Linked DNA regions of Spinactinospora alkalitolerans. The protein of the gene in region 2 interacts with the protein of the main gene of each other region in a pairwise test. Links are inferred from orthologs where the notes say so. Each region holds a gene or a part of one and is shown on either strand. Other genes may lie near its edges.

The links.
Region 1: the proteins of thrS (region 2) and rplA interact in binary tests that used the Escherichia coli proteins (3 or more experiments, as listed by UniProt). The link is inferred for Spinactinospora alkalitolerans from one-to-one orthologs.

Annotation. Positions count from the first base shown.
Region 1 is NZ_JACCCC010000001.1:5,536,672-5,551,935, forward strand. What follows is about bases 42-2,856. They hold rplA (50S ribosomal protein L1), read right to left. Parts: upstream 1,891-2,856; coding sequence 1,192-1,890; downstream 42-1,191. Other genes in these bases: HDA32_RS24650 (SCO4651 family lipoprotein), read right to left, coding at 176-943; rplK (50S ribosomal protein L11), read right to left, coding at 1,973-2,401; nusG (transcription termination/antitermination protein NusG), read right to left, coding at 2,631-2,856. In the rest of the region: more of nusG, read right to left, coding at 2,857-3,458; preprotein translocase subunit SecE, read right to left, coding at 3,609-3,863; HDA32_RS24680 (pyridoxal phosphate-dependent aminotransferase), read left to right, coding at 4,258-5,466; HDA32_RS24685 (adenosine deaminase), read left to right, coding at 5,606-6,634; HDA32_RS24690 (TMEM165/GDT1 family protein), read right to left, coding at 6,678-7,268; HDA32_RS24695 (UDP-N-acetylmuramate dehydrogenase), read right to left, coding at 7,752-8,822; HDA32_RS24700 (MaoC family dehydratase), read right to left, coding at 8,925-9,353; HDA32_RS24705 (MaoC family dehydratase N-terminal domain-containing protein), read right to left, coding at 9,373-9,834; rpmG (50S ribosomal protein L33), read right to left, coding at 10,138-10,302; HDA32_RS24725 (AAA family ATPase), read right to left, coding at 10,767-12,848; HDA32_RS24730 (TIGR02680 family protein), read right to left, coding at 13,236-15,264. UniProt on the Escherichia coli protein: One of the primary rRNA binding proteins, it binds very close to the 3'-end of the 23S rRNA. Forms part of the L1 stalk. It is often not seen in high-resolution crystal structures, but can be seen in cryo_EM and 3D reconstruction models.
Region 2 is NZ_JACCCC010000001.1:1,814,032-1,829,378, reverse strand. Bases 7,770-10,667 are described here. They hold thrS (threonine--tRNA ligase), read right to left. Parts: upstream 10,257-10,667; coding sequence 8,283-10,256; downstream 7,770-8,282. Other genes in these bases: HDA32_RS08120 (cyclase family protein), read left to right, coding at 7,770-8,242. Outside these bases: HDA32_RS08160 (hypothetical protein), read left to right, coding at 127-279; HDA32_RS08155 (hypothetical protein), read right to left, coding at 446-994; HDA32_RS08150 (glycosyltransferase family 4 protein), read right to left, coding at 991-2,142; HDA32_RS08145 (phosphatidylinositol mannoside acyltransferase), read right to left, coding at 2,147-3,127; pgsA (phosphatidylinositol phosphate synthase), read right to left, coding at 3,177-3,800; HDA32_RS08135 (HIT family protein), read right to left, coding at 3,969-4,523; HDA32_RS08130 (TerC family protein), read right to left, coding at 4,689-5,498; HDA32_RS08125 (DUF885 domain-containing protein), read right to left, coding at 5,635-7,281; more of HDA32_RS08120, read left to right, coding at 7,577-7,769; HDA32_RS08110 (PGPGW domain-containing protein), read left to right, coding at 10,691-10,963; HDA32_RS08100 (SsgA family sporulation/cell division regulator), read left to right, coding at 11,659-12,078; HDA32_RS08095 (aminotransferase class IV), read right to left, coding at 12,503-13,345; HDA32_RS08090 (roadblock/LC7 domain-containing protein), read left to right, coding at 13,713-14,144; HDA32_RS08065 (fumarylacetoacetate hydrolase family protein), read right to left, coding at 14,651-14,872; HDA32_RS08060 (rhamnogalacturonan lyase), read right to left, coding at 15,003-15,347. UniProt on the Escherichia coli protein: Catalyzes the attachment of threonine to tRNA(Thr) in a two-step reaction: L-threonine is first activated by ATP to form Thr-AMP and then transferred to the acceptor end of tRNA(Thr). The rate-limiting step is amino acid activation in the presence of tRNA.

The DNA.
Region 1 (15,264 bases), 3.7 Mb from region 2 along the record:
ATTCGCATGGGACCTTAGGTCACCCGACGGGTGACGACCGGCGGTCTTCGGCAGTTACCAATGTTAGCCGATGCCCGGGAGTGAGTGGGACGTGCACGGTCCGGTGGACCGGTGCGGGGGTCAGGTGGCCGGCGAACGCGCCGGATGCGTTCGCCGGCTTCCGGAGCGGGTGCCGCTAATTCATGTCGCCCATGTCGCCCAGGTCGCCCATGAGGTCGTCCATGTCGCCGATCTGGTCCGCGCTCGGGTACTCGATCTCGACGGGCTGGTTGAACTCCAGGAAGTCCATGGTGCTGGTGAAGTCACCGGCCTCGCTGCTCACCCTGCGCGGCAGGCCCTCGTCGTCCACCCACACCTCGAACGCCATCTCGCTGACGCCCGACTGGGAGTACAGCTGCTGCGCCGACTCCTTGGCGTCGGCGTCGTCGATGTTCTCCAGTGCCTGGTCGACGCTGTAGGTCCCGGTGTACTTGGTCGTGGATACGCCGTTGACCTCCTCGGATCCGGCCTCCTCGATGCCCTCGCCGGCGAGCAGCTTCTCCAGTTCGGCCATCGGGTCCTGGGGCTGCTGGGTGCCCTCTGCCGCGCTCGACCGCAGCCACGCGGGGCCTCCCATGGAGGGGTCGCCCTCCACCAGGATCTCGTCACCGCGCATCAGCACCCTGCTGGTGCCGCTCGTGCCGAGGTCCATCGTTATCTCGTAGGTGGGCTCGGGGGTGCCGGAGTAGGTGATCTCCTGGGTCATCTCGGTGGCCTGCCCCTGCATGCTGCCCGACGTCGTCATCTCGGCACGGTAGCTCTCGACCTCGCGCGTCTGGCTCACCAGGTTGGAGAGCACCTCCGTGACGCTCGCACCGCCCGCCGCGCCGGGGAGGGCCGAACACCCCGCGACGACCATTGCCAAACCACTGCCCGCGACGGCGACGGCGAACTTTCGCAGCATCGATCAAACTCCAAAGACGTCTCGTTCGTGACCGGCCTGTTGACCTGCCCGAATCATGCGACGTGTCGCCCCGGGCAACGGTTCCACCGCTTTTCGCCGGATCGGGCCGGGTGGACGGCGGGCGGGGGCATGCATGGAGGCCGCATGGAGGGCGCGGGCGCGAAAAAGGGCGCCCCGGCTCGGATCCTCCGAGCCGGGGCGCCCCCGCTGCCCTCGATCGCCGCGCCGCGGCGCCGCGGACGCGCCGACTAGGCGACGGCGCGCGCCGCGTTCGGGTCCACCGGGATGCCGGGGCCCATCGTGGTGGTCAGCGTGGCCTTCTTGACGTAGCGGCCCTTGGCGGCCGACGGCTTGAGCCGCAGCACCTCGTCCAGGGCGGCCTGGTAGTTCTCGATGAGCTGCTGCTCGCCGAAGGAGGCCTTGCCGATGATGAAGTGCAGGTTGCCGTGCCGGTCGACCCGGAACTCGATCTTGCCGCCCTTGATGTCGCTGACGGCCTTGGCGACGTCGGGGGTGACGGTGCCGGTCTTGGGGTTGGGCATGAGGCCGCGCGGACCGAGCACCCGGCCCAGGCGACCGACCTTGCCCATCAGGTCCGGGGTGGCCACGACCGCGTCGAAGTCGAGGAAGCCCTTCTGGATCTCCTCGACGAGGTCGTCGTCGCCGACGTAGTCGGCGCCCGCGGCGCGGGCCTGCTCGGCACGGTCACCGGTGGCGAAGACCAGGACCCGAGCGGTCTTGCCGGTGCCGTGCGGCAGGTTGACGGTGCCGCGGACCATCTGGTCGGCCTTGCGCGGGTCGACGCCCAGGCGCAGGGCGATCTCGACGGTCGGGTCGAACTTGACGGAGATGGTCTCCTTGGCGAGCTTGACGGCCTCGACCGGCGCGTACAGCCGGTCGCGGTCCACCTGCTCGGAGGCCTTGCGGTGGTTCTTGCTGCGCTTCACTGAAAACTCCTGTTTCAAGGGGCCTGTGGTGTGCGGGCCAGCGCCTGGCCCTGCCACGGAGGACGGACGGCGCCGCAGGGCGCTACTTGACCTCGATGCCCATGGAACGGGCGGTGCCGGCGACGATCTTCTCGGCGGATTCGAGGTCACCGGTGTTGAGGTCGGGCAGCTTGGTCTGCGCGATCTCGCGCACCTGGTCGCGGGTGATGGAACCCGCGGTGCTGCGGCTCGGGGTCGTGGCGCCCTTGTCCAGGCCGGCGGCCTTGAGGATGAGCTTCGGGGCCGGCGGCGTCTTGGTGACGAAGCTGAACGACCGGTCCTCGAAGATGGTGATCTCTACGGGGATGACGTTGCCGCGCTGGGCTTCGGTGGCAGCGTTGTACTGCTTGCAGAAGTCCATGATGTTGACGCCGTGCGGGCCGAGGGCGGTACCGACCGGCGGAGCCGGGGTGGCCTGTCCTGCGGGCAGTTGAACCTTGACGAGCGCCGCGATCTTCTTCTTCGGAGGCATTTCGGGTCCTTTGCCGGATTTGCTGTGTGTTGTGGGTCCCTCGTCCCCGCGCCGCGGAGACGGCGCGGGTCCGGCCCGACCGGCAGGGAGTCGGACCGAGGTCCACCTACCACCTGCGTGGAGAGCCGCGCGTCCGCCGGGACCCGGGCGGATCGCGAATAAGCCCCGCCGAGGGCGGGGCACGGTGGGTCGGCCCCGAAGGGCGGACCCACCAAGTCTACGCGCTGGATCAGATCTTCGAGACCTGGTTGAACGCCAGCTCCACCGGGGTCTCACGGCCGAAGATCGAGACGAGCACCTTGAGCTTCTGGGTGTCGGGGTTGATCTCGCTGACCGTGGCGGGCAGCGTGGCGAACGGGCCCTCCATGACGGTCACGGACTCGCCGACCTCGTAGGCGACGTCGGAGCGGGCCTCGGTCTCCTTCTTCTTGGTCTGCTCGGCCTCTTCCTCCGGCTCCGGGGCGAGGAGGTCGGCGACCTCCTGGATGCTCAGCGGAGCGGGGCGGTTGGACAGACCGACGAAGCCGGTGACGCCGGGCGTGTTGCGGACCGCCGCCCAGGACTCGTCGATGAGGTCCATGCGCACCAGGACGTAGCCGGGCAGGACCTTCTCGGTGACCTGCTGGCGCTTGCCGCTCTTGACCTCGGTGACCTCCTGCGTGGGCACCTCGACCTGGAAGATGTAGTCCTCCATGTTGAGCGACTGGGTGCGGCTCTCGACGTTGGCCTTCACCCGGTTCTCGTAGCCCGCGTAGGTGTGCACCACGTACCAGTCGCCCGGCAGCATGCGCAGCTCGATCTTGAACTCTTCGACGGGGTCGAGCCTGGGGACCGCGTCCTCTTCGCTCTCCTCGGCCTCTTCGGCCTCGGCGTCCTCCGCCTGCTCGGCGTCCGCTTCGAGCTCGGTCTCCTCGGCACCGGCCGCCTCGGTCGTTTCGGGCGCCTCGGCCGCTTCAGCAGCATCCGCCTGCTCGGCTCGCGGGCCGGTCTCTTCCGCCGACGACTGATCCCGCTCCTCGGTGGGGAGGTCGCCAGAGGTCAGTGGGGAGTCGGACACGGCTGCTCTTTCTCTCGTCGGATACACGCTCTCGGCTGGCACAACAATGAACACGGCCAGCGCCGGCAATGCCAGCTTACGGTCTTGGCCGACGAAATGTGACCAACGTGCCGCGATGACCCGGGCGTGGTCCCGGGGAGGCGGCTGCGATCAGGAGGTGCCGGTGCCGGCGACGGTGGAGTAGAGCCAGGTGACCCCTTCACCGAAGCCGAAGTCGAGCAGCGAGATGTAGCCGACCATCATGACCACGAAGACCATGACCACGATCGTGTAGGTGATCAGCTCACGGCGGGTGGGCCAACGGACCTTTCGGAGCTCGCCGACGACCTGCTTGGTAAAGGTCACCGGACCGGTACGACGCTTGCGCTCCTTCTCGGGCTTGGCGTCGGCGTCAGTCTGTGTCACCTGAGGTCCTTAGGGATTCGACGGTCACTGGACGCTTCCGGGCGGACGGCCTCCTCAGCCGGGCGCTCATTCCACTCGCTCACTCGGACTTGCCGCGCACTCGGGAGTGCTCTTGCAGGGCAGGAGGGACTCGAACCCCCAACCGCCGGTTTTGGAGACCGGTGCTCTTCCAATTGAGCCACTGCCCTTGGGTACCGCGTGGTTCCCACGATAGCCGGTTCCGGAGCGTGCTGCGCGCGAATAATCGGGCGGGCGGCCCGTTCCCGGTCCATCGACTGCCAGAGTCTATGCCCTATCCGCGTCCGGGACCAAGTCGCGGCGGGCTGTGTTCCCCGTTCCCCCTGTTCGCCCCCTTGACACAAATGTCTTGGCCCCACATGGAAACATGGGTCACATGACTGACCGACCCCGTATCTCCGCACGCATCGGCGGCATTTCCGAGTCAGCGACCCTGGCGGTGGACGCGAAGGCCAAGGCCATGAAGGCCGAAGGCCGGCCCGTCATCGGCTTCGGCGCCGGGGAGCCCGACTTCCCGACACCCGACTACATCGTCGAGGCCGCGGCGCAGGCGTGCCGCGAACCCCGCTTCCACCGGTACACGCCGGCGGGCGGCCTGCCCGAGCTGAAGGAGGCCATCGCGACCAAGACCCTGCGCGACTCCGGCTACCGGGTGGAGCCGAGCCAGGTCCTGGTGACCAACGGCGGCAAGCAGGCCATCTACGAGGCGTTCGCCACACTGCTCGACCCGGGTGACGAGGTCATCGTCGTCGCGCCGTACTGGACGACCTACCCCGAGTCGATCAAGCTGGCCGGCGGCGTCCCGACCTACGTCGTCACCGACGAGTCCACCGGCTACCTCGCGAGCGTCGAGCAGTTGGAGGCCGCCCGCACCGAGCGCTCCAAGGTGCTGGTGTTCGTCTCCCCGTCCAACCCGACGGGCGCCGTCTACTCCCCGGAGCAGGTCCGCGAGATCGGCCGGTGGGCGGCCGAGAAGGGCCTGTGGGTCCTCACCGACGAGATCTACGAGCACCTGGTCTACGGCGACGCCCGGTTCGCCTCGATGCCGGCGGAGGTGCCCGAGATCGCCGACCGCACGATCGTGGTCAACGGCGTGGCCAAGACCTACGCGATGACCGGCTGGCGTGTGGGGTGGATCGTCGGCCCCAAGGACGTCGTCAAGGCGGCGGGCAACCTGCAGTCGCACGCCACGTCCAACGTCGCCAACGTCTCGCAGGTCGCGGCGCTGGCCGCCGTCTCAGGCGACCTCAGCGCCGTGGACGAGATGCGCACCGCCTTCGACCGCCGCCGCAGGACCATCGTCCGGATGCTCAACGAGATCCCCGGTGTGGTCTGCCCCGAGCCGCAGGGCGCGTTCTACGCCTACCCGTCGGTCAAGGACGTCATCGGCCGGGAGGTGCGCGGCCGGCGCCCGCAGAGCTCCACCGAACTGGCCGAGCTGATCCTGGAGCAGGCCGAGGTCGCCGTGGTTCCGGGCGAGGCGTTCGGCACCCCCGGCTACCTCCGGCTGTCCTACGCGCTGAGCGACGCCGACCTCACCGAGGGCGTGAGCCGCATCGCCAAGCTGCTGAGTGAGGCGCGGTAGCCGGATCCGGCCGGTCCCGCGCGCGAAGGACCGGTGCCCCTTCTCCGTTGCTCGCCCCGGCGTCCGCCCGACGCCGGGGCGAGCGGTTTTTCGCGGGACGGCTGACGACGGCGGGGCCGGTTTGCGGCACCCTTGTGTCATGCAACGCCCGATCACCCTGCTGCCCAAGGCCCACCTCCACCTGCACTTCACCGGGTCGATGCGGCACTCCACCCTGGTGGAGCTCGCCGACCTGCGCGGAGTGCACCTCCCCCAGGCGCTCGTGGACGAGTGGCCGCCGAAGCTGAGAGCCGTCGACGAACGAGGCTGGTTCCGCTTCCAGCGGCTCTACGACATCGCCCGGTCGGTGCTGAAGACGCCCGATGACATGTACCGGCTGCTGCTGGAGGCCGCACAGGACGAGCGCGCGGCCGGGTCGGGGTGGCTGGAGATCCAGGTGGACCCCAGCGGCTACGCCTCCCGGTTCGACGGGCTCACCGCGGCGCTGGAGCTCGTGCTGGACGCCGCCCGCAGCGCGGAGCGTGAGACGGGCGTGGGCATCGGGATCATGGTCGCGGCCAATCGCACCAAGCACCCGTTGGACGCCAAGGCGCTGGCCCGGCTCGCGTCCCAGTACGCGGGCAGGGGCGTCGTCTCGTTCGGGTTGAACAACGACGAGCGCCGCGGCCGGGCGCTGGAGTTCGAGGGCGCGTTCCGGATCGCCCGCCGGGCCGGTCTGCTGCTGGCGCCGCACGGCGGCGAGCTGGAGGGGCCGCGCAGCGTACGGGAGTGCCTGGACATGCTGGAGGCCGACCGGATCGGCCACGGCGTGCGCGCGATCGAGGACCCCTACCTGGTGGAGCGGGTCGCCACCCAGGAGGTGACCCTGGAGGTCTGCCCGAGCTCCAACGTCGGCCTGGGCGTCGTGCAGGACGTGTCGCACGTGCCGCTGCGCCGCCTGTTCGACGCCGGCGCCCCGATCGCCCTGGGCACCGACGACCCGCTGCTGTTCGGTCCCCGGCTGGCCGAGCAGTACGAGATCGCCAGGGACGTCTTCGGGTTCTCCGACGCCGAGCTCGCCGAGCTCGCGCGGATGTCGATCAGGGGCGCGGCAGCGCCCGACGGCCGCAAGAAGGAGCTGCTGGCCGGCGTGGACTCCTGGCTGACCACAGCGCCGGAGGACTTCTGAGCCCGGCGGCCGGCGCCCCGCCGACCGCGGCGGCGGAGGGGCGTCAGAACGCCACCATCCGCACGCCCTGGAACACCATTGCGGCGCCGGCCAGGAAGAACAGCAGCGCCGCGCCGACCTGAACGGCACGTTCGGGGAGCTTCTTGCCCAGCGCGGCGCCCAGCGCGATCGCGATGCCGTCGGCGAGCACCATGCCGACGGTGGAGCCGACCCATACCGGGAGCCAGTCGTACCGGGTGCCGACGGTGATCGTGGCGAGCATCGTCTTGTCGCCCAGTTCGGCGACGAAGAAGACCACGCAGACGGTCACGAAGGCGGAGCGGATGCGCCGGGAGGCGGCGCGCTCCTCGTCCTTGTCGGTGAGTTCGTCGCCGCGCAGGGTCCAGACGCCGAAGAGGACGAACGCGACACCGGCGGCCAGGGTCACCCAGTCGGTGGGGATGGCCATGCCCAGGACCTCGGCGATGAGCACGCTGAACCCGTGCACGACGAGGGTCGCGGCGGTGATGCCCAGCACGACGGTGAGCGCCCGGTAGCGGGTCGCCAGTGACATCGCCACGAGCTGGGTCTTGTCGCCCATCTCGGCGATGAAGATGGCCGCCGCGCTGAAACCGAGCGCCGTGAGGAATTCCACCGGATCCTCTGCCCTTCGAGTCGTCTTTTCGGACAGAAGCAAAAGGCGGACGCCACGCTTCGGCCCGATAGTCCCACCGGGCCGAAGGTCTCGTCCGCCTGAGAGGTTCGAGGCTCGTGTGACCGGGCTATCACCTGCACTGACAGGGGCCGGTCTGTCGATCACACGAATTGGGGACTACTCCCCTTCGACGCGTCCGACTTTAGCAAAAAATCCAGAGAGCGCAATTCATTGATTAACCGATGAAATGCCGCAGAGATTCCGAATAAACGAGTTCGGCGCGCCTAAGAAAATGCGGAGGAACACCGAAAAGGGGGTCCGGACCGGTGACGGGGGCCGGGGGCCGTGGTCACAGTTCTTTCGTTCGCCCCTGGTGACCTGGGCAGGCTGCCGTCAGCGCCGGCGCGCTGACAGCAGCGCCACCAGGCCCGCACGGGCCCGGCCAAGACCTGGAAACAGTCCCGGCCTTCTCCCGTCAGCGACCTAGAGGCTGACGCCCACCATGACCGGTTCGTTGACCAGCGTCACGCCGAATGCCTCGGCCACCCCCGCCCGCACCTCGCGGGCCAGGTCCAGCAGGTCCGCGGCCGTGGCGCCGCCCGTGTTGGTCAGGGCCAGGGTGTGCTTGGTGGAGATGCGCGCCGGGCCCGTTCCGTGGCCCTTGGCGAAGCCGGCCCGGTCGATCAGCCACGCGGCCGAGGTCTTCACCCTGCCGTCGGCGTCGGGATAGGCCGGCGGTTCGACATCGGGCCCCAGCCGCTCGGCGACCCGCTTGCGGAACTCGGTGAACTCCGCGGGGCCGAGGACGGGGTTGGTGAAGAACGAGCCGGCGCTGCGGCTGTCGGGGTCGGCCGGGTCGACGACCATGCCCTTGCCGCGGCGCAGTTCGAGCACGGCCCGGCGGGCGTCGGCCAGCGGCACCCGGTCGCCGACCTCGACGCCGAGCCTCCCGGCGAGTTCGGCGTAGCGCACGGGGCGGCTGAGGTCGGAGCGGGTCAGCTCGAACACGACCTCGCACACCACGTAGCGGTCGCCGCCCTTGAAGGCGCTGTCGCGGTAGGCGAAGCCGCAGTCGGCGTTGCCCAGCGTGCGGCGCTCGCCGCGCTCGCGGTCGTAGACCAGGACCTCGGTGACGGTCTGGCCGACCTCCTGGCCGTAGGCGCCGACGTTCTGGATCGGGGTGGAGCCCACCCGGCCGGGGATCCCGGACAGGCACTCGATCCCGCTCAGGCCGTCGGCGACGCAGCGCTCGACCAGCGGCTCCCACTCCACTCCGGCCTCGGCGCGGACCGCCACGGCGCCGTCGGCGCGGGGCTCCGGCACGACGCCCTGGGAGTCGACGTGCACGACCGTGCCGGGGAACCCCGCATCGCCGATGACGAGGTTGCTGCCGCCGCCCAGGATCAGCAGCGGCTCCCCCGCGGCGTCGGCCGCGGTCACCGCGGCGACCAGTTCGTCGGTGGTGCGGGCGGTGGCGAACGTCGCGGCGGGACCGCCGAGCCCCAGTGTGGTGTAGTCGGCCAGCGAGACGTTGCGGACGGGAACAGCGGACACGGCGTTACCTCTGGTCGGACGGGAGACAGGGGGCCGCGGCCGTCCGGAGGGCGCCGACGGATCGCCGGCGGCCGCGTCCGGAGAGACCGGCGGCGGGGACGGTCAGGCCAGCCGGACGACGGCGCTGGAGCGGGCCAGGACCTTGGCGCCGCCCGAGCGGGCGGTGATGGCGACCACGACCTGGTTGTCGTCGCGCTTCTCGGAGACGGCGCCGCTCACCACGATCTCGGCGCCGTTGTCGTCGTCGGGCACCACGACGGGCGCGGAGAAGCGCACCCCGTACTCCACGACCGCGCCGGGGTCGCCCACCCAGTCGGTGACGAGCCGGCCGGCCTCCGCCATCGTGAACATGCCGTGCGCGATGACGTCGGGCAGGCCGACGGACTTGGCGACGCGCTCGTTCCAGTGGATCTCGTTGAAGTCGCCGGAGGCCCCGGCGTAGCGGACGAGGTCGAGGCGGCGGACCGGGTAGGTCTGCTCGGGCAGCTCGGTGCCCACCTCGACGTCGGCGTAACGGACGTTGGCGGTCATTCGGACGCTCCCCGCTTCCCTACTTCTCGGCCTTCTCGGCGCCGCCGCGCACCACGAGCATGTTGACGGCGGTGACGACGTGCTCCCCCTCGACGGTGGAGACGTCGCTCTCCAGCGTCAGCATCTCGCTGCGCCCCAGGGCCCTGATCTGGGAGATCCTGGTCACCGCCGTGACGACGTCGCCGGCCTGCAGCGGGCGGCTGTAGCGGAAGCTCTGGTCGCCGTGCACGACCATCGAGAAGTCCAGGCGCAGCTCGGGGTCGACGACGGCCTGGTGCATGCCCTCCGTGCCCACGATGACGGGGAACGTGGGCGGCGCGATGACGTCGGTGTAGCCCGCGGCCTTGGCCGCGGCGGTGTCCCGGTAGACGGGGTTGGGGTCGCGGATCGCGTCGGCGAACTCCCGGATCTTGCCCCGGGTCACCTCGTAGGGCTCGGGGGACTCGTACACCCGCCCCAGCAGGTCGTGGTTGATCGCCATGGACTCCCTCTCATCGATGTCTGAGATCGGGCTCACACAGGGGGTCGGCCGTCGCGGTGCGCGCAAGCCACCGGCGGCACGGTGGATCCGAGCCCTGAAAGCCCCGCCTCGCCCCGCGGACCCGTCGGTCGGACATCAGTCGGCTCCGTTGTCCCGCCACGCCGGGCCGCTCGACGGACCCTCACACAGTAATAGCCCAGCGAGCGGGAAGCGCTCACTGGGCTATTCGCGCGGGCCGTGCGGCCCCGTGGTCCGTCGCCGCGCCGCGGCCGCCGCCGGTGTTCGCCCGAGGGGCGAAGGAGACTAGCGGGTCTCCTTGTGGCCCCGGTGGGTGCGGCAGTTCGGGCAGTACTTCTTGATCTCAAGACGGTCGGGCGTGTTCCGACGGTTCTTACGCGTGATGTAGTTACGGTGCTTGCACTCCTGGCAGGCCAGGGTGATCTTCGGCCTCACGTCGGTGGCAGCCACGTTGGAGTGCCTTTCTCGCTGACAACATACGAACACTGAAAAAGACCCGCGTTGACCCCTGATGTGGAGCCAGGGGTCGCGCAGGTGGTAGCGGAGGCCGGACTTGAACCGACGACACAGCGATTATGAGCCGCTTGCTCTACCGACTGAGCTACTCCGCCTGGAGCCGGGGTGCCGGACCTCTTCGAGAATACCGGAACCCGTTCAGACCGGCGAATGAGATTTCCGCCGGTCACCCACCTGAGTGGACCGGACGCCGTCAAGTGGTGGAGCCCCTTTACGGAATCGAACCGTAGACCTTCTCCTTACCATGGAGACGCTCTGCCGACTGAGCTAAAGGGGCACGCTCCTGCGGCTTCTCCCCTTCCGGGGTTCCGCCCTTCGCGTGTTCATGACTATACAGGCCTCCGGGGGTGCACTGCCAAATCGAACGGCGGCCCGGGCGGACACGACCCGGGAACCCTTCAATCCGCGACCCAGACGTTGGACATCGCGTCGCGCTGGATCATGCGGATCCGCGCCGGCAGGCCCAGCCGCCGCAGCGCGTCGGGCAGCCGGGTGTCGTGGGTGAACACGATGAGCTGGCGGTGCCGGCCGACCTCGGCGAGCACGGCCGACAGCCCCTCCACGGTCTCGGTGTCCATGGCCTGCACCGGATCGTCCAGGACCAGGAATCCGAAGGGATTGCCCGTGGCCAGGGTGCGCGGCAGGCAGATGGACAGCGCGAGCGCCTGGAACTCGCCCTGGCTGAGCAGCCCGGGCGCGTTGCCCGCGCCGTCGGCGCCGTCGACGCTGACGTCCACGGCCACCCGCCGCTGCGCGCCCCGGCCGACCAGCCGCAGGGCCTCCAGGTCGATGTGGCGTTCCTGACGCAGCCGCTGCCAGACCTTCTCCGCCTGGGAGGCCAGCGGGCGCAGCCGCTCCGCCCGGATCTCGCGGGCCAGCCCGGTGAACCAGTTCAGGGCCTGCTCGGCCGGGCGCAGGGTCTCGCGGGCGCGCACGGCCTGCCTGGCGTCCTCGACCCACGCGCCCACCTGCTCGGCGAGCTCCGCCCAGCCGTCCGTGGGATCGGCGAGCCGTTCGGTTGCGGCCTTGCGGGCCGCGATCGCGGTGGAGCGCAGTCGGCGGCCCACGTTCTCGATGTGGTCGGCGAGCTCGGTCGGGTCGGCCAGGTCCGAACCGGCGGCCCACTGCTCCCAGATCCGGCCGAGGTCGCTGTCGGGCGGGAGCCAGGAGGGCGGCGGCGCCATCAGGAACCGGGCCTGGTCCCTGGCGTTCTCGGCGCGGTCGTAGGCCGCCGCCGCGCTCGCGGCCACCGGCTCCAGCGCGGCGATCTCGGTGCGGGCGCGCCGCGCCCAGTCGGCCCCGAAGGCGTTCTCGGTCCCGCAGGCCGGGCAGGTGGACTCGGCCGGGTGGCGCTCGTGGTGCGCCATGGCCTGGCGCAGCAGTTCGACGACGCTGCGCGCCCGCGCGCCCTTGGTGCCCGAGGCCATCGCGATCTCCATGGCGGCGCCGCGCAGCTCGTTGACGACGTCGGCCATGAGCGCGCGCTCGGGGACGGCGAGCCGCCGCAGCCGGCGCAGGACGACCTGCTGGGCCGGGTCGGCGGGCCCGTCGTCGGCGGCGATGACGGCGAGCCGGTCGAGGTCGATGGAGGGGGCCTGCAGGATCTCCAGGGCGCGCCCGGCCCGCGGGTCGTCCCCGGCGCGCAACTGCTCGACGAGGTAGGGCAGGTCGCGGCTCGGGCGGCGCTCCTGCTTGGCCAGCCGGTCGCAGGCGCGGGCCAGCCTGCGCTCGGCCTCGGCCAGGTCGGTGAGGCCGAGCAGGGCGGTGAGCGTGTCGTAGAGCTCGGCCGCCCGGCCGGTGACGGTGCGCCCCAGCTCGTCGTAGGAGAGGAAGGGGCGGTAGCGCACGAGCTCCTCGCCCCACCCCAGGTTGGCCAGCGAACCGGTCTCGCCGGAGGGCAGCTCCACCCGGCCCCGCGCCGAGCGCACGCTGTCGCCGGTCCAGGAGCGGGTGACGCGGGCGGTGTCGGTCTCACCGGAGAGCTGGAGTTCGACGGTGATCTCGGTGCGGTCGTCGAAGTGCAGGTTGCGCCATCCGTCGCGCCACGCCGTGGGCATGGCGTCCCAGCGCAGGTTGCGGCCGGTGAGCGCGGCCTCGACGGCCTCGGCGAAGCTGGACTTGCCCGAGCCGTTGCGGCCGACGATGACGGTCAGCCCCGGGCCCGGCGGGAACTCCAGGGACGCCGCGCGGCCGATGCCGCGGAAGCCCTGCACCTCGACGCGGCTGAGGTAGCAGCGCCGCGGCCGCGGGGCGGCGGGCGCCGGCTCGGCCGGCAGCGGCAGTTCGGGGTCGTCCCCCTGCACGCACACCGCCAGGGCGTCGTCACCGTGCAGGGCCGCGGCGACCCATTGCCGGGCCACCGGGTCCAGCGGCGAGCGCGCGAGGCGCTCCCACACCGAACCGGTCGGGGCGCTCCCGCCGCGCCGCCGCCGCGGAGCCTCTTCGGCGGACGCTGCGAACGCCTCATGGGCCGTCGTCACGTCGTCACCACACCCGCTTCATCGTCGACTTCGCCTCTGAGAGTAGGACAGGTCCGGCCGAACCAGATAGGGCGGCGTCCGAGATGGGCGGCCGCGGCCCAGGGGGTCGCATGGCCTCCCGCACCCCGGGGTGTCTTGGACCCCGCTCCCTTAGGGTGGCGGAAACCGTGGCCCAGGGGTTTTAAGGACCGCCCCAGGACGGAGCGGAGCCCCGCCTTGGGTGCGCACCGACACCGTGGTCTCGGTCTGGCGCGCAAAGTGGTGGCGTGGGTGGCGCGGCGCCAGGGCGACCCCTTCATGGGCCTGCGGCCACGCGAGAGGATCGCCCAGTCACCACGGGCTCCGGCCTCGGGCCGAGCTTCAAGACCCCCAATGGCCGGGGACGGATCACACCCCCACCAGGCGGCGCCTGGTGCCGTCCCAGGTGAAGTGCAGGGTGGCGATGCCGGGTTCGGCCGGGTCGCGCAGGCATTCGTAGATGTGCAGGCTCGGGACGCTGGAGAAGCAGCCCCACAGGCGTTCGGAGGTGAGCACGAAGTCGAGGTCGAGTTCGACGAGCAGGCCGAGCAGCCGGCCGTGGGTGGGCTCGTCGACCTTCGCGAAGGCGTCGTCGAGCAGGATCAGCCTGGGGGCGTGCGGCGCGTGCTCGGCGAGCGCGCCGAACTGGGCCGCCGCGGCGGCGAACAGCACGAGGTAGGCGATGACGCGCTGCTCGCCCTGGCTGAGCGCGGTGCGGTGGGTGAGGCGGCGCTCGCGCTCCGGGTGCGCGGCGTCGGTGACGTAGACGCTGAACGCGAACCAGGACCGGTAGTCCAGCGCTGCGCGCAGTTGCGCGCCGCCGGTGGCGGTCGGGTCGAGCCGCCGGATCGCCTCGATGCAGCGGCGCAGCGCGTCGCGCAGCCGCGTGGTCTCGACGCGGGTCCGGTTCTCGGCCGGGCGGTCCAGCAGCGGTACGACGGCGCTGATGTCCTCGTCGGCGTCGGGGGCCAGCCGCCAGTCCAGCCGGACGCCGAGCCCCTGCGACGTGGTGACCTCGCCGAACACCTCGTTCATGGTGGAGATGAGCGCGCGGGCCTCGTTGATCTGGCGGGACAGGTGCCCGGCGAGCTCGCCGAGGAGGTGGCGCTCGTAGGCCTCCTCCTCGCGCACCGCCGCGGTCTCCTCGGCCTCGGTGATGGCGCGCCGGAGGCGTTGGGCGTAGGCGGTGATGTCGTGGGAGCCGTCGTCGTCGTGGACGGTGACGCGTTTCACCCCGGCGGGTTCGGTGAGCTCGGTGCGCGCCCCCGCGGTGTCGCTCGCGGCCAGCAGCCGGTGCAGTTCCTCCCTGCGGCGCAGGATTCCGCTGTTGTCGACGTCGGCCTCCGGGTCGGGGTCCAGCCCGGTCTCGACCGCGGTGACGAGGGCGTCGAGCGTCTGGACGCGCTTGGCGAGCTCTCCCGCACCGTCCTCGGCGGCTTCGGCGGCGTCGTGGTCGGCGACGGGTCCCTCGTCGCCGGCGAGCGCGGCGAGGCCGGCGGCGTCGAGCAGGGCGGTGTCGACGCCGCCGTCGGCGTCGGCGAGCATGGCGCGCAGCGCCGCGCCGACCGCGAGCGCGCGGTGGGCCTGCTCGGCCCGTTCGCGCAGCGCGGTGTCGTGGCGGGTCTCGGCGGCGATCCGGTCGTCGCGGGCGCCGCGTGCCGCGCGCTCCAGCTCGGGGAGGCCGTCGTCGGCCGCCCGCGCCCTGGCGCGCACCTCGGTGACCGCGGTCTCGATCTGCTCGGGGGCCGCGGCCCGGGCCCGGTCGGTGAGCTCGGTCTCGCGGCGGACCGTGATCATGTCGCCGATCGCCGCGGTCCCCGCGTCCTCGGCGGCGACCCGGTCGGCGCGCGCCCGCTCCCACTCCCCTGCGTGCAGCCGGTAATCCTCCAGCAGCCCGGCGAGGACTTCGAGGTCCCGGTGGGCCGCCGCGATCCGCACGCGCAGCAGGCCCAGGGCGGTGCGGACGGCTGCGAGCTCCTCCCGCCCGGTGGGCAGCGCGTGCTCCTGCGCGGGGCCGGTGAGGTCGGCCCGCAGCTCCAGGGTGGTGGCGCGGGCGGTTTCGGCGGCGCGCCGGGCCGCGGCGTGGTCGCGGTTGGCCGCGGCCAGCCATTCACGCGCATTGTCCAGGGCGGCCCAGGCCGCGATGAGGCCGGCGGCGGAGGGCACGGACCGGGCGATGCCGACCAGGGTCTCGTGCCGGCGTTCGATGTCGCCGCGCCGCTCGCCCGCCTCGGCGAGCAGGGCCTCGGCGATGGCGATGCGGCGGTCGATCTTGGCGCGGTGGCGTTCGCGGGTCTCGGCGCGGGCGGCCTCGCCGATGTACTCGGGAGCGGCCTTGCGGTGCGAACCGCTCGCGACGCCGAGGCGCCACCTGCCGTCGAGGCCGACCGAGCTCTCG
Region 2 (15,347 bases):
GTTTCACACTTGGTGACGAATGTCCAGAGTCGGGGACCGAATAGGTGAATTCCCGACCGGGCATGCTCCCTGTCCCTGACCGGGCGATCAAGGGAGGGGCCCGGTCACCGGATCGAAGGAGGAGCGATGCGTAAGTTCTTCGCAGTCCTGATCACCGGAATCGCCGCGGCCACGGTCTCCTTGGCCGGGGCCGCACCGGCCTCGGCGAGCGACGACCACCACCATGGCAACGAATACCACGGGATCAACGTCCTCAACGACCTCATCGACATCGGATAGCCGCGAGACATCGATCCGCCTTTTTCGTGCTCCGTGCACGCGCAGCGCCCGGCGGAACCCGCCGGGCGCTGCGGGGTGTCCGGGCGGTGCCGGGCGAAAGGACCGGGTGCGTGCGGGAGCCGCGCGGCGGACGGCGGCGCTGCGGCGGGCCCGGCCCCGGGCGCCCTCAGGCCGCCGTGAACACCGGCGGGTCGTCGTCCATCTCGAAGAAGTCCGGCATCGGCGCGTGCCCGGCCAGGCGCAGCACGCGGACCAGGCGGCCGGCGCGGGCCTCGCGGATGGCGGCCACGGCGTCGTTGTAGAACCGCCGGGCGATGTGGACCCGCCTGGCCGCGGCCTCCACCTCCGCCGGCAGGTCTTCGCCCGCGTCGTCCCCGGTCCGCGCGCCGCCGAACCCGTCCTCCTCGGCCACCGCGCGCAGCACCCGCGACAGGTTGCTCTCCGCCAGCTCGCGCGCACCGGGGTCGGCCGCGCGGCGGGTCCGGCCGACGGCGTCGGCGAGCAGCACACTGGAGGCCGGCTCCAGCTCTCCCGCGCAGGCGAACTCCAGCACGACCGCGCTGCGCCGCAGCAGGGCCGCGTCCAGCGCCGCGTGCGCGGTCTCCACGCGGGTGTGCAGCCGGTCGAGCCGGCCCGCCCGCCAGGAGATGTAGAAGGAGAACAGCACCACCAGTACGAAGGCGGCGGCCAGGACCGGAACCAGGTCGGCCGTCACGGCTGCTCGGCCTCCCTGCGGTCCGCGCTGACCGCGGCGCCCATCCCGGCCGGCAGGACGGTCTCGTAGACCCGCACGACGTCGGCGGCGACGGTACGCCAGTCATAGGCCCGCACGGCCGCGCGGGCCGCCTCGGACAGCGACGCCCTCCGGTCCGGATCGTCCAGCAGTTCACCGGCCGCGCGGGCCAGCGCCTCGGGCTCGCCCGCCTCGAACAGCGCTGCGGCGGCGCCGTCGCACAGGACCCGGCGAAACGCCGGGATGTCGCTGGCGGCGATCGGCGCGCCGGCCGACATGGCCTCGGTCAGCACGATGCCGAAGCTCTCCCCGCCCAGGTTGGGCGCGCAGAAGACGTCGACGGAGTGGTAGGCGCGCACCTTGTCGGCCTCGCTGACCCGGCCCAGAGCGACCACCCGGTCGCGCAGGTCCGGATCGACCGCGGAGCGCACGTCGTCGGCGTCGCCGGGACCGGCCAGGAGCAACCGCAGTCCGGGGCGTTCCCGGCCGAGCAGGTTGAACGCCCGCAGCAGCACCGGCAGGCCCTTGCGGGGCTCGTCCATCCGGCCGAGGAACCCGATCGCGCCGCCCTCGCCGGGCCAGCCCTCCAGCGGTTCGGCCTTCTCGTAGTGGCGCACCGCCACGCCGTTGGGGATGAGGACGGCGTCGCCGCCCAGGTGCTCCACGAGCGTCTTGCGGGCGGCCTCCGAGACCGCGATGCGGCCGTTGATCTTCTCCAGGGCCGTGCGCAGCGCCGCGGCCGACACCGCCATGGCGCGCGAGCGCGGGTTGGAGGTGTGGAAGGTGGCGACGATCGGCCCTTCGGCCACCCAGCAGGCCAGCAGGGACAGGCTCGGCGCCGCGGGCTCGTGGACGTGCAGCACGTCGAAGCCGCCGTTGCGGATCCAGCGCCGCACCCGGCCGGCCGCGCGGAAACCGAAGGAGAGCCGGGCCACCGAGCCGTTGTAGGGCACCGGGACGGCCCGGCCGGCACTGGCGATGTGGCCGGGCAGCTCGGTCTCGGAGTCGCAGGGGGTCAGGGCCGACACCTCGTGTCCGAGGTCCATGAGCGCCTCCGCGAGGTCGCCCACGTGCTGCTGCACGCCTCCGGGGACGTCCCAGGTGTAGGGGCAGACCAGACCGACGCGCATCGACTCACCGCCTCCGTGGGGGACCGGGCTCGTGCGGCGGTCTCGGCGCCGCCGACACCGCGGGGACGCCGTCAACGGTGGCGCCGGGAGCCGGGACCCGCCGGGATTCGAGGTCGGAGACGAACACGCGCTGCAGCATGTGCCAGTCCTGCGGGTGCTCGGCGATCGCGCCCTCGAACACCCGGGCCAGCTCCTGGGTCATGGCCCGGATCCGCTGCGCGCGGTCGCCCTCGGCCGGGACGGCGATCTCCTCGTGCACCCGGATGCCCCAGTGGGGGCCGTCGAACCACAGCGACACCGGCATCAGCGCGGCACCGGTACGCATGGCCAGCGTGGCGGGGCCGGCCGGCATCCGGGCGGCCTCGCCGAAGAACTCCACCTCGACGCCGCCGGCGGTCAGGTCGCGATCGGCGAGCAGGCAGACCAGCCCGCCCGCGCGCAGCCGGCGGGCCAGCGCGGCGAAGACGCCGGCCTCCCCGCCGGTGAGCGGGAGCACCTCCATGCCCAGGCTCTCGCGGAACGCGACGAAGCGCTGGAACAGGCCCTCCGGTCTCAGCCGTTCGGCGACGGTGGTCAGCGGGATCCCGCGCAGCGTGATCCACGCCCCCGCGTGGTCCCAGTTGCCCATGTGCGGCAGCGCGGCGACCACGCCCCGCCCGGCGGCGATGTGGGCCTCCAGCGCCTCGATCCCGCTGCTGCGGACGCGGCCCAGGATCTGCTCGCGCCCCATGGCGGGCAGCCGGAACATCTCGTACCAGTAGCGCAGGTAGGAGCGCATGCCCGCCCGTGAGAGCGCCCGCAGCCGCGCCTGCGGGGCCTCGGGGCCGATGACGCGGCGCAGGTTCGCCTCCAGCCGCCGCGCGCCCCCGCCGCGCCAGACGCGGTCGGCGATGCGGGCGAAGGCCCAGCGCCCGGCGCGCTCGGGGAACCGGCGGACGAGCGCCCAGCCCAGCGAGTAGGCCAGCGTCGATGCGCGTTCTCCCATGCGTCGTCTCCTCATGAGGCCCCCGAGATCCTCGGGCGCGGCCGGGTGGTCAGGGGTTGTCCGCGTGCTGGCGGGGTTCGCCGAGCCGGTTGCGGGTCTCGATCAGGCGCTGCACGATGGTCACCGCGCTGAGGACCGCGAGCAGCCACAGCCCGCCGGCCAGCACGTAGGGCACGTCCAGGCCCCCCAGCCCGATGGCGACCAGGCCGATGACCAGCCGTTCGCTCCGTTCGGCGACGCCGACATCGCAGTTGACCCCGAGCCCCTCGGCACGGGCCTTGATGTAGGACACACCGAATCCGCTGACCAGGCAGAACAGGGTCACCCACGCGAGCGTCTCGTCGTCTCCGTCGCCGATGAACCACAGCAGCAGGCCGGAGAAGACGGCGGCGTCGGAGAGCCGGTCCAGGGTCGAGTCCAGGAAGGCGCCCCACCGGCTGGAGGCGTCCGTGGCGCGGGCCACCGCTCCGTCGAGCATGTCGAACAGCACGAAGACGGTGATGACGACGGTGCCGACGTAGAGGTCGCCGCGCGGATAGAAGAACAGGGAGCCGGCGACGACGCCGACGGTACCCACGAGCGTGACCATGTTCGGGGTGACGCCGAGCCGTGCCAGACCTCTGCCGACGGGTTGCAGCACCCGGGCGGTCACAGGACGCAGGATTTTCAACATGGCTTCTCAAGATCGTAGAGCGCTCGAACCGCTGCGGGGACGAGCATCCGCCGCTTCACGGAATGGACTTCCCCACGAGCGGCGCCGAAACGGCCGGTCCGGTGGGGATGCGACCCGGACCTCATCCCCGGGCGGCCCGCCGGAACGCGCGGGCGGCCTCCGCTGCCGTCATCGGCTCTCGGGCCAGTGCTCGGCGAGCAGGTCGCGCGTCTGGCGCAGGAGCTGGGGAAGCACCCTGGTCTGCCCCACCACCGGCATGAAGTTGGTGTCGCCGCCCCAGCGCGGAACGATGTGCTGATGCAGGTGGGCGGCGATCCCGGCGCCGGCGACGGAGCCGAGGTTCATGCCGACGTTGAATCCCTGCGGGCCCGAGGCCGAGCGCAGCGCGGTGATGCCGGCCTGGGTGAGGGCGGCGAGCTCGGCGACCTCGGCCCCCTTGAGCTCGGTGTAGTCGGCGACGTGGCGGTAGGGGCAGACCAGCAGGTGGCCGCTGTTGTAGGGGTAGAGGTTGAGCACGGCGAAGACCGCCTTGCCCCGCGCCACGACGAGCCCCTCCTCGTCGGGCTGCGAGGGCACGTGGCAGAACGGGCAGCCGTCCTCGGGGGAGGAGCCGGTGGGCTTGTTCTCCCCTTTGATGTAGGCCATGCGATGGGGTGTCCACAGCCGCTGGAACCCGTCGCCGACACCGGCACCGCCCTGGGCCTCCTGCTCCGCGCCGCCCATTCGCTCGCTCACCTCTCCTCGACGACCGCCCCCGCCGCGCGGGGAGCATGGTGACGGACCCCGCTCCGCCCGCGACCGCCCCGATCGCGGCTCATAGGCCAGCATAGGAGCTCGGGCCGCCCCGCGCCTGCGGGACGGCCCGGTGCGCCGTGTGAGGTCGGTCGGTCAGTCGGCGACGGGCTGCCTGTCGTCCTGCCTGCCGCCGTCCGCGGGCCGCTGCTCCTCGCTGTAGCGGCTGCTGAGCTTGACCGGCGCGGCCTGGTCCTGCTCGCTCCGCTTCCGCTTGCGGCGCTTGCTCGCCATCAGGTTGAGGACCTCGACGAACAGGGAGAAGCCCATCGCGGTGTAGATGAGGGCCTTGTCGATGTGGAAGCCGAGGCCGTCGGCCACCAGGGTCATGCCGATGAGCAGCAGGAACGCCAGCGCCAGCATCTTGACGGTGGGGTGGTTCTGCACGAACCGGCCCAGCGGGCCCGCGGAGACCAGCATGACGATCACCGCGATGACCACGGCGGCGACCATGACCCAGATGTTGTCCACCATGCCGACGGCGGTGATCACCGAGTCCAGCGAGAACACCAGGTCGAGCAGCACGATCTGGGTGACGACGACGCCGAAGGCCGCCTTGACCTTGGAGCCGGCGTGGTTCTCCTCGCCCTCCAGGCTGTCGTGGATTTCGTAGGTGGCCTTGCCGATGAGGAAGAGGCCGCCGATCAGCAGGATGAGGGACTGGCCGGTGAACTCGAAGCCGAAGACCGAGAACAGCGGTGTCGTGAGGCTCATGATCCAGGAGATCGAGGCGAGCAGCAGCAACCTGGTGATCAGGGCCAGCGCGATGCCCAGGTTGCGGGCCTTGGTCCGCTGCGACTCAGGGAGCTTGCCGGACAGGATCGAGATGAAGACGAGGTTGTCGATCCCGAGCACGATCTCCAACGCCAGCAGCGTCAGAAATCCAACAATGAGGTCGGTGGGCATGGGGGTTCGTCAGCTCCGGGAAGAGGTGGGTCGCGGCGGTCGCGGCAATGGCCACAGAAATCTAGGGAACGCCGGATAAGCATCGCATAAACGCGCATCGGCACGCGGGCCGGTGCGCCGGAGCTCCGGCCGGTCCCTAGACGCCGAGCAGCGCGCGCAGGTGGCGGGGCGAGGGCGAGGCGTGCGCGAGCATCTCGTCGTGGACGGCGCGCTGCCCCGTCCGGGGCCGGGCCGCGCTCAGGTCGCGCGCGATGCCGTTGACCTCGCGGTAGCCGACGTAGTATGTGGAGAGCTGGGCGCTGGTGAGCCGGGCCCTGCGCCACTTCCCCGCGGCCTCGCCCTCCTCCTGGTGGCCGCGCTCGACGAGCAGGTCCATCGCCTCGGCCTCGGTGATCGAACGGGTGTGCGTGCGCACGTCCAGGATCGCGTTGAGGATCATCCGCAGCCGCATCTTGAGCTGCACCAGGCGCAGCGGCAGGTCTCCGGCGTCGTCCCAGCCGGCGTAGGCCAGCAGCTCCTCGGTGTAGACGGCCCAGCCCTCGATGAAGGAGCCGCTGGGCATCGCCTGGCGGACGCGGGTGCCGCCCCGGTAGCGGGCGGCGTGCGCGAGCTGGAGCGCGTGCCCCGGCACGCCCTCGTGCGCCATGAGGTTGCGCAGCATGTGGCCGTTGTACTCGCGGTAGAACGACGCCTGCCGCTCGGTCGACCAGTCGGCGGGAGGGGGTGCGACGGCGATCAGGGTCGGCTCGCCGGTGGCCGGGCTGAGCGGGCCGGGCGGATCGCAGTAGGCGACCGCGACGCCGCGCCGGGACTCCGGCATGGGGATGATCCGCACCGGGTCGTCGAGCACGCTGACCAGGTCGAGTTCGGCCGTGCGCGCGAGGAGGCGCTCGAACGCCTGCTCGCACAGCGGCCCGATGTCGTCGGCGCCGGTGGCGGCCTCGGCCGCGAGCCGGTCCAGGACCTCGCGCACCTGGCCCCGATAGCGGGGCCGGCCGTCGTACTCCGCGGCGACCTCGGCGATCTCCTCCTCGGTGGCGATGAGGTCGCTCTCGGCGCGGGTCAGCAGCGTCTCGGGGGACAGCTCGGAGTCGAGGGTGTACCAGAGCTGGGCGGCGTACTCCCGTTCCCCCAGACGGGGGTCTGCGGTGGCGGAGTCCAGTTCGGCCTCCAGCCATTCGGCGTGGGAGGCCAGGGCCTCGCGGGCCGCGTCGCGGGCCGGCTCGACCTTGGCGCGCAGGCCGGGTTCGGCCTCCAGCAGCGCGTCGAGGTCGGCGCCCAGCAGCGAAGCGGCGCCGCGGGCCTGGGCGATCGCCGTCTCCACGTGCACGCGCGGCATGCCCGGGCCGTTGCCGAGGACGTCACGCGCCACGGCGAGGAAGCCGGGGACGGCGCGGCAGCGCGCAGCCAGCGCCTCCAGCCGGTCGCCGACCGGGAGGGCCTCGCGGGCGATCAGACCGTAGAGCGCGTCGCCCGGCAGGTGCCGGAGGGGGTCCCAGGTGTGCGGACGCAGCTCGGTGAGCCGCCACAGGTCGGCGCTGACCCGGGTGCGCAGCGTCTCCAGGTCCACGTGGTCGGCCGGGGGCAGCATCGCGTCGTCGATCTCGTCGAGCGCGCCCAGGGCGTCGGTGAGCACCCCCGCGCGGCGGACGTCGGCGTCGGGCGAGTGGTCGCTGAGGCGGTCGCGGAACCGGTGGTCGCCGAGCTCGTCGGCCCACTCGGGAGCGTCGGCGAGCAACGTGTCGAGCACCTTGCCGGCCACGTCGCGGAACCGGTCGGTCATGGCGTTGGCGCCCGGGTCGGGCTGCTGGGGGCCGGGTGTGGAAGTCATCGCCCTTCATCGTGCCCCGTCACGGGGCCGGATGCACCTCGCTCGCGCGTCGTCTGCGAACTCCCCGGTGCCGACGGTCGCCTTGAATGGCCCGAGAAGGCCGATGTGAAAGGCTTGGCCCCCCAAGAGGCGGGCGACACGGCGATGCTCTCTCCGAGCCCTCCGACGGTCTCGCCCCGTCCCCCTCTCCGCCGACGGTTCAAGCGAATCACCGCAGGGAACGACCGGATCGCTCGATGGGAGCTCCATGCGCATCAGCCGGATCATCGATCTCAGCCGTTCGATCGGCCCCGGCACCCAGGTCTATCCCGGTGACCCGGTCCCCCGGCTCTCCCCCGCCGCGACGGTCGCCGAGGACGGCTACAACCTGCTGCACGTGTCGATGGGGTCGCAGAGCGGCACGCACGCCGACGCGCCGCGCCACTTCTTCGACGGCGGCGCGCGCATCGACGAGCTGCCGCTGGAGCTGTTCACCGGTCCGGCCGTCGTGGTGGAGGCGGCCGGCCGCACCGACCGCTCCCCCATCACCCGGGCCGACCTGGAGCCGTGGGATCCGGAGTTCGGGCCCGGCGCCGTCGTGCTGCTGCGCACCGGCTGGTCCCGCCACTACGGGACGCGGCGCTACTTCGCCCACCCCCATCTGACCGGGGAGGCCGCCCGCCACCTGGTGGACGCGGGCGTGCGGACCATCGGAATCGACGCCCCGAACCCGGACCCGACGCCGGACGAGGACCATCCGAGCCAGGCGTGGCCGGTCCACCGCGCGGTCCTGGGCGCGGGCGGCGTCATCATCGAGAACCTCTGCGGCCTGGAGCGGATCGACTTCCCCGCCCCGCTGTTCAGCGCTCTGCCCATCGCCCTGGAGGGGGCCGACGGCGCGCCGGTGCGGGCGGTGGCGATGCGGATGGAGTAGGCCACCCGCACCGCCTCGCGGGACCCGGGCCCGAGGTCGGCTAGCGCCGCTCGCGCACGGCGGTCACGATCTCGGCGACCGCGTCGTCGATGGGGACGCCGTTGTTCTGCTCCCCGTTGCGGTAGCGGAAGGACACCGCGTCCTTGCCGGCGTCCTCGTCGCCCGCCAGGAGCATGAAGGGGACCTTCTGCTTCTGGGCGTTGCGGATCTTCTTCTGCATGCGGTCGTCGCTGCCGTCGACCTCGACGCGGATGCCCTCGGCGCGCAGCCGCTCGGCCACCCGCTCCAGGTAGGGCACGTGCTCGTCGGTGATCGGAATGCCCACGACCTGCACCGGGGCCAGCCACGCCGGGAACGCGCCGGCGTAGTGCTCCAGCAGCACCGCGAAGAACCGCTCGATCGAGCCGAACAGGGCGCGGTGGATCATCACCGGGCGCTGCCGCGAGCCGTCGGGGGCCTGGTACTCCAGGTCGAACCGCTCCGGAAGGTTGAAGTCGACCTGGATGGTCGACATCTGCCAGGTCCGGCCGATGGCGTCGCGCGCCTGCACCGAGATCTTCGGGCCGTAGAACGCCGCGCCGCCCGGGTCCATGACCAGTTCGAGCCCCTGCTTCTCCGCCGCCTCGCGCAGCACCCGGGTGGCCTCGTCCCAGATCTCGTCCGATCCGATGGACTTCTCCGGATCGCGGGTGGACAGCTCCAGGTAGAAGTCGTCCAGGCCGTAGTCGCGCAGCAGGTTCAGGACGAAGGTGAGCAGCGAGTCCAGCTCGCCGGCCATCTGGTCGGGGGTGCAGTAGATGTGCGCGTCGTCCTGGGTGAAGCCGCGCGCGCGGGTCAGGCCGTGCACCACGCCGGACTTCTCGTACCGGTACACGGTGCCGAACTCGAACAGCCGCAGCGGCAGCTCGCGGTACGAGCGGCCCCTCGCCCCGAAGATCAGGTTGTGCATGGGGCAGTTCATGGGCTTGAGGTAGTAGTCCTGGCCCTCGTCGAGCTGCATGGGCGGGTACATGCCCTCGGCGTACCAGTCGAGGTGGCCGGACTTCTCGAACAGCCTGCCCTTGGTGGCGTGCGGGGTGTAGACGAACTCGTAGCCCGCCTCCTCGTGCCGCTTGCGCGAGTAGTCCTCCATGACGCGGCGGACGACGCCGCCCTTGGGGTGGAAGACGGCGAGCCCCGACCCGATCTCCTCGGGGATCGAGAACAGGTCCAGCTCGGCGCCGAGCCTGCGGTGGTCGCGCTTCTCGGCCTCCTCCAGGAAGGTGAGGTAGGCCTTGAGGGCGTCCTTGGACTCCCATGCGGTGCCGTAGACGCGCTGCAGCTGCGGGTTCTTCTCGCTGCCGCGCCAGTAGGCCGCCGCCGAGCGCATCAGCTTGAACGCCGGGACGGCCCTGGTGGTGGGCAGGTGCGGACCGCGGCACAGGTCCTTCCAGCACAGCTCGCCGGTGCGCGGCTGGAGGTTGTCGTAGATGGTCAGCCCGCCTGCGCCGACCTCGACGCCGGCGCCCTCGGCGGCGTCGCCGGCGCCGCCCTTGAGGCCGATGAGCTCCAGCTTGTAGGGCTCGTCGCGCAGCTCCTCGCGGGCGTCGTCGTCGGAGACTGCGCGGCGGGAGAACCGCTGCCCCTGCTTGACGATCTGCTGCATCCTCTTCTCGATGCGCTTGAGGTCGTCGGGGGTGAAGGGCTCCGCGACGTCGAAGTCGTAGTAGAAGCCGTTGTCGATGGGCGGGCCGATGCCCAGCTTGGCCTCGGGGAACAGCTCCTGGACGGCCTGGGCCATGACATGGGCGGTCGAGTGGCGCAGGATCGCGCGGCCGTCCTCGGAGTCGATGGCGATCGCCTCGACGGCGTCGCCCTCGGCGACCTCGTGGGCGAGGTCGCGGGGCTCCCCGTTGACCCGGGCGGCGATGACGGTCCGGCCGTCGGCCTCAAGGGCGTCGCCGGCCGTCGTCCCCGCCGCCACCACACGCTCGGTTCCGGCGAGGGTGATATGCAGCTCAGGCACTGCGGACACGGTGACTCCTCAAGGGTGTGGGATGGTCGTGCGCGGTTCCCTCGCGCGCCGCCGCTCCTGCGGCGCGGGGTCCCTTCGATGCTATCGGGGTTCGGGCACGCGCTCACCCGGACCGGTCCGGTTCCGCGCGCCTCCCCGCCCGATCGGGGCCCGTCGGCCACGGGAGGCGCCGTGCGGGTGGCGAAACCGAGAAAACGGGGGTGGACCGGCACCCCAGATCATGATCGGATGGAACCGTTCCCGGAAATCAGGTCGTCCGGAAAGGTCGGGCGACGCGTGACTCGTCTGAGACCAGCTCTTGATCAGGCCGATATTGTGAGCTCATGTCACCGAGCCCCGTAACCGACACGAACCCACCGGACCCGGCGGCATCCCCCACGAAGCGCAGGCCCAACCGCTGGCGGCGGCTCCGCGCCCGCCTCCGGATCTGGCGCATGCGCATGCACTCGCATCCGGTCCTGCACTGGACCTGGCGCACCGCCGTCGCCGTGGTCGGCGGCTTCACCCTGCTGGCCGGAATCATCATGTGCGTGACCCCCGGGCCGGGGATCGGCGGGATCATCCTGGGTCTGGTGATTCTTTCCACCGAGTTCGCCTGGGCGCGCGGCCTGCTGCGGCGCGCCCGCCGCTACGCGCACAACGCCAAGGAGACCGCCGTGCGGACGCGGCGTCGGCGACGGGCCCGCAAAGGGCTGTCCCGCGGTTAGCCACGGCCGGATCCGGATAGCGGATGGGGAAAATCCACGGCGGCGAGTAGACCGAATGCCCTCGCTCCGCTCGCCTCGGGCTCGCGTCCTTCGGCGGGTCGCCGATCGGCCGCGGGGCCGAAACCCGGAGGGGCAAAGAAGAAGGGACCGATTCCGTGGTTTGGAACCGGCCCCTCGGGAGTGTGGGCGATACTGGACTCGAACCAGTGACCTCGTCGGTGTGAACGACGCGCTCTAGCCAACTGAGCTAATCGCCCCGGCGGTTTCGCCCTGTTTGGCGGGCGAACAAGAAAAACTCTAGCGCATCCGACGGAGTGGATGACGCACTCGCACCACACGGGAGAAGATCAAGGGATGTGATCGACGTCTCACTCGCTGGTCAGCGAGGTCGTCTCGCGGTACACAAACGTGAAACCCCCTCACATGAGGGCGGTGCGGAGACGGCGCCGCCGTGCGGCCGCCGACCTTCGACCGTGCTGGTGACGCGGCACACAGATCAACTGGAAATTCTTGGTTTCCGCAGCTCATTAAAGTTACGGAGGGCTGAGGCGATGCGGCGGGCCGCCGCCTCGCGGCCCGAGAGAAGAAGCCCCACGGTTGCGCTTCATGGAAACATCGACCGGCCGCGCCGGAAGCGGGTGAAACCGCAACCCACCCGCATAGCGCGAAGCCGGACGAGAAAAGGTTTGGCGAACATGAACAGTAGCGACACCACTGCCACCGCCGAGCTCGGCCTTCGGCTCGTCGTCCCCGATCGCACGGCGGTCCCCCTGGTCGCACGGCTCGACTACACCGCGAACGACCCCTACGCCATCAAGGTGGCCTTCCACGTCGGCGAAGACGAGCCGGTCGAGTGGATCTTCGCCAGGGAACTGCTGACGGTCGGCATCGTGCGCCCGGTCGGCGAAGGCGACGTCCGGGTGTGGCCGTCCAAGGGCGACGGCGAGCGGACCATCAACATCTCGCTGTCCTCGCCGTTCGGGCAGGCCCAGTTCGACGCCGCGATCTCCCCGCTGGCGGAGTTCCTGCACCGCACCTACGAGATCGTGCCGGCCGGGCAGGAAGCGGACTACGTCGACCTCGACGCGGAGATCGAGCAGCACCTCTACCAGTGAGACCCGGTGCCGAAGGCGCCCGGTGACAGCGGAACACAGCCCGACCGGTCACTCGGAAGACATGGGGTGATCGAGCGATCCGCCGTGCCCAAGGCAGGGGGAGCATGCCCAGGACCTCGGTGATGGCCTACCCAACCGCATAACCACCAAACGCCCTCCGCGTGGTGATTCGGGAAAATGCCGCGACCGCTGGAAGTCGCGGCATTTTTCGTTCCCCGGTCCCGCCCCCGCCCCGCGAACGCGGCGGTCAGAGCACGATGAGCGCCCCACCTCACACCAGGTCGCTGACGGGAGTCGGGAGGACTGCGGCCGCAGTCCTCCTGTTCACCAGCGCATGACCCCGGGAAGGCTGCCGTCAGCCCACCAGGCCCGCACAGCCACAGCAGGGACCGGAAGACAATCCCGGCCCTCTCCCATCAGCGGTCTAGGGGTCGATGTCGGCCGCGCTGTGCTCGGCGAAGACCGCCGCCGCCTTGCGGGTGACCGGGCCGGGCGCCGCGGGGAGCGCTCGACCGTCGATGGCCCGGATCGACTGGACGTCGCGGCCGGTCGAGGCCAGGAACGCCTCGGAGGCATCGGCCAGCGCCGACATCGGCAGGTCCGCCTCCTCGCCACCGGACCACTCCAGGACCAGCTCGCGGGTGATGCCGGCGAGCGGCCCGGCCGACAGCGGCGGGGTGACGAGCCGGCCGTTGACCACGACGAAGATGTTGCTGCCCGTGCCCTCGCACAGGTTGCCGGCGGTGTTGGCGAAGATCGCCTCACCGGCGCCGCGCTCCCCCGCGTACTGGAGGGCGAGCACGTTCTCCGCGTAGGAGGTCGTCTTCAGGCCGGTCAGCGCCCCGCGCTCGTTGCGGGTCCACGGCACCACGGCGACGTCGACCGTCGGCGCCGGAGCCGGGAAGTCCGCGATGGCGACGATGCAGGTGGCCTCAACCCCGCTGCGGTCGGAGCCCAACGGGCCCGGTCCGGCGGTCACCGTGATGCGCACCCTGGCCGGGTCCGCCTTCGGGTTGGCCTCCAGCGCCAGGCGCACGCCCTCGGCGATGCGGCCCGTGTCGGGCGCGTCCAGCCCGAGCCCCTCCGCCGAACGGGCCAGTCGGCGCAGGTGCCGGGTGAGCGCGAACGCCCGTCCCCCCACCGCCTTGACCGTCTCGAAGACTCCGTCGCCCACCGTGATCCCGTGGTCGAACACGGAGATCCGGGCCTCCTCGGCCGCGACCACCCGGCCCGTGCCGTACCCGGCACCGGCGATCCACACCCGCATGTCTCTCATCCCCCTCGTGAAAGATCGATTCGACCGTGCCTCGATCCTGCCACCGCCGAGCAGGTCGGCGGGGTGTTCGGCGCGGTCCGGCCCGGATGTTCTGACCGGCACCGGCCGGGTCCGGTGCCACAGCGTGATACCGGGGGTACGGTAACGGACCAACACGGCGCACCTCGTCCGCGGCGGCCTTTCCACTCCTTGAAAACGCGTGCCGGAACCGGCCGGATAAGTTACGAATGACTATCATCTGGGCAACACTTGGACGCACGCCAGACGGTCGCGCGACCCGCCCGAGTACCCCCCGAGTGAATCGCCCCCTCTCTCCCCCTCCCTCCCTATTCCACAGACGAAACAGATCAAGAGAGCCATGACCACACGGAGCACCGCCCCCGGCGAACTGAGCTGGTTGCTCGACGACCTCCTCACCCGCGCGGAGGGCACGCATCACGCCATCGTGCTCTCCACCGACGGGCTGCTGATGGCCTCGTCGAGTGGGCTGGAGCGATCCGCCGCCGAGCACCTGGCGGCCATCGCATCGGGCCTGCAGAGCCTGGCCGGCGGCGCCAGCAGGCAGTTCGCCGCCGGCAACATCCGGCAGAGCATCATCGAGATGGACCGGGCGTTCCTGTTCGTCGCCGCGGCCGGCGAGGGCGCCTGCATGGCCGTGCTCGCCGATTCCGAATGCGACGTCGGCCTGGTCGCCTACGAGATGAACATGGTGATCCAGCGCGTCGGCCAGTACCTGACCGCTCCGCCCCGTCCGGACATGCCGAACACGCCGGCCCACGTCGAACGCTGAATCCGCGCCGCCGGGGCCGCCGCGGTGCGCGGCGGCCCCGGCCCGCGATTGAAGTTTGTCCGAGCGCCGGAATCCGCTAGAGTTCTTAATCAGCAGCGAGGACGGCGCTCCGGGAGCTCCCGGAGGGGCCCGGCATTCGCCGCGCGGACGTGGCTCAGCTGGTAGAGCATCACCTTGCCAAGGTGAGGGTCGCGGGTTCGAATCCCGTCGTCCGCTCGAAGCAGGAACGTGGCATGGACCCCCGTATCCATGGCATGCGGACGTGGCTCAGCTGGTAGAGCATCACCTTGCCAAGGTGAGGGTCGCGGGTTCGAATCCCGTCGTCCGCTCGGAGAAGCCGCATGGGTGTCACTCGCAGGACTCAACGGTGCTCGTGGCGGAGTGGCCGAGTGGCTTAGGCAAGGGACTGCAAATCCCTGTACACGGGTTCGATTCCCGTCTCCGCCTCCAGGTTTCGACCTGGGCGATTAGCTCAGTGGGAGAGCGCTACCTTGACACGGTAGAGGTCACTGGTTCAATCCCAGTATCGCCCACCAGTAGTGCCGCAGGTCAGAGGACTCCTCTGTTTTTGTGGACTGCGGCTCGGCTCCCAGCGGGAGACATCGAGGATCGGACGTCGTCCCGGTGCCCTCCGGAGTGCCGGCGCAGATCAAGTCGCCCGGCTCCAGGACCATGACACGGCTGAGGTAGCGGACGAGCCAGGCGGGGCCGATGCGCATGAGGTACATGAAGGCTCCTGTTTGATCATCAGCGTCTCGACAGCGCACATGATCGCCCCAGGCCGTTCTGCTGTCCGGGGAACAGCGAAACCCGTGGCCGGAACGGTGATCCGACCACGGGCCGAGGTTGAACAGCGAGCTAGCGGCCGGCGTAGACCGCGTCGGGGACGGGCACCCGCGACCAGTCGGTGTCCGAGGCCAGATAGAAGCTCGGATGCGCCGGCTGGTTGTAGGCCGTCTGCTGCCCGGCGATGCCGACCCGGTACTGCGGGTCGTGCATGAGGGTGTAGAGCTTGCGGTCGGTCACCGCGGTCGAGGTGTAGATCCGGATCGCCTCCGAATCCTCTGTGCGCAGCAGCAGCTCCTCGCGCCAGTCACCGAAGACGTCGGCGACCAGGGACGGGTTGCCCTTGGTCCCGTTGTTGGTCAGGGTGCCTTCGGCGGAGAGCAGCGTGCCCTCCTGCCGGTCGTCGACCGTGGGCGC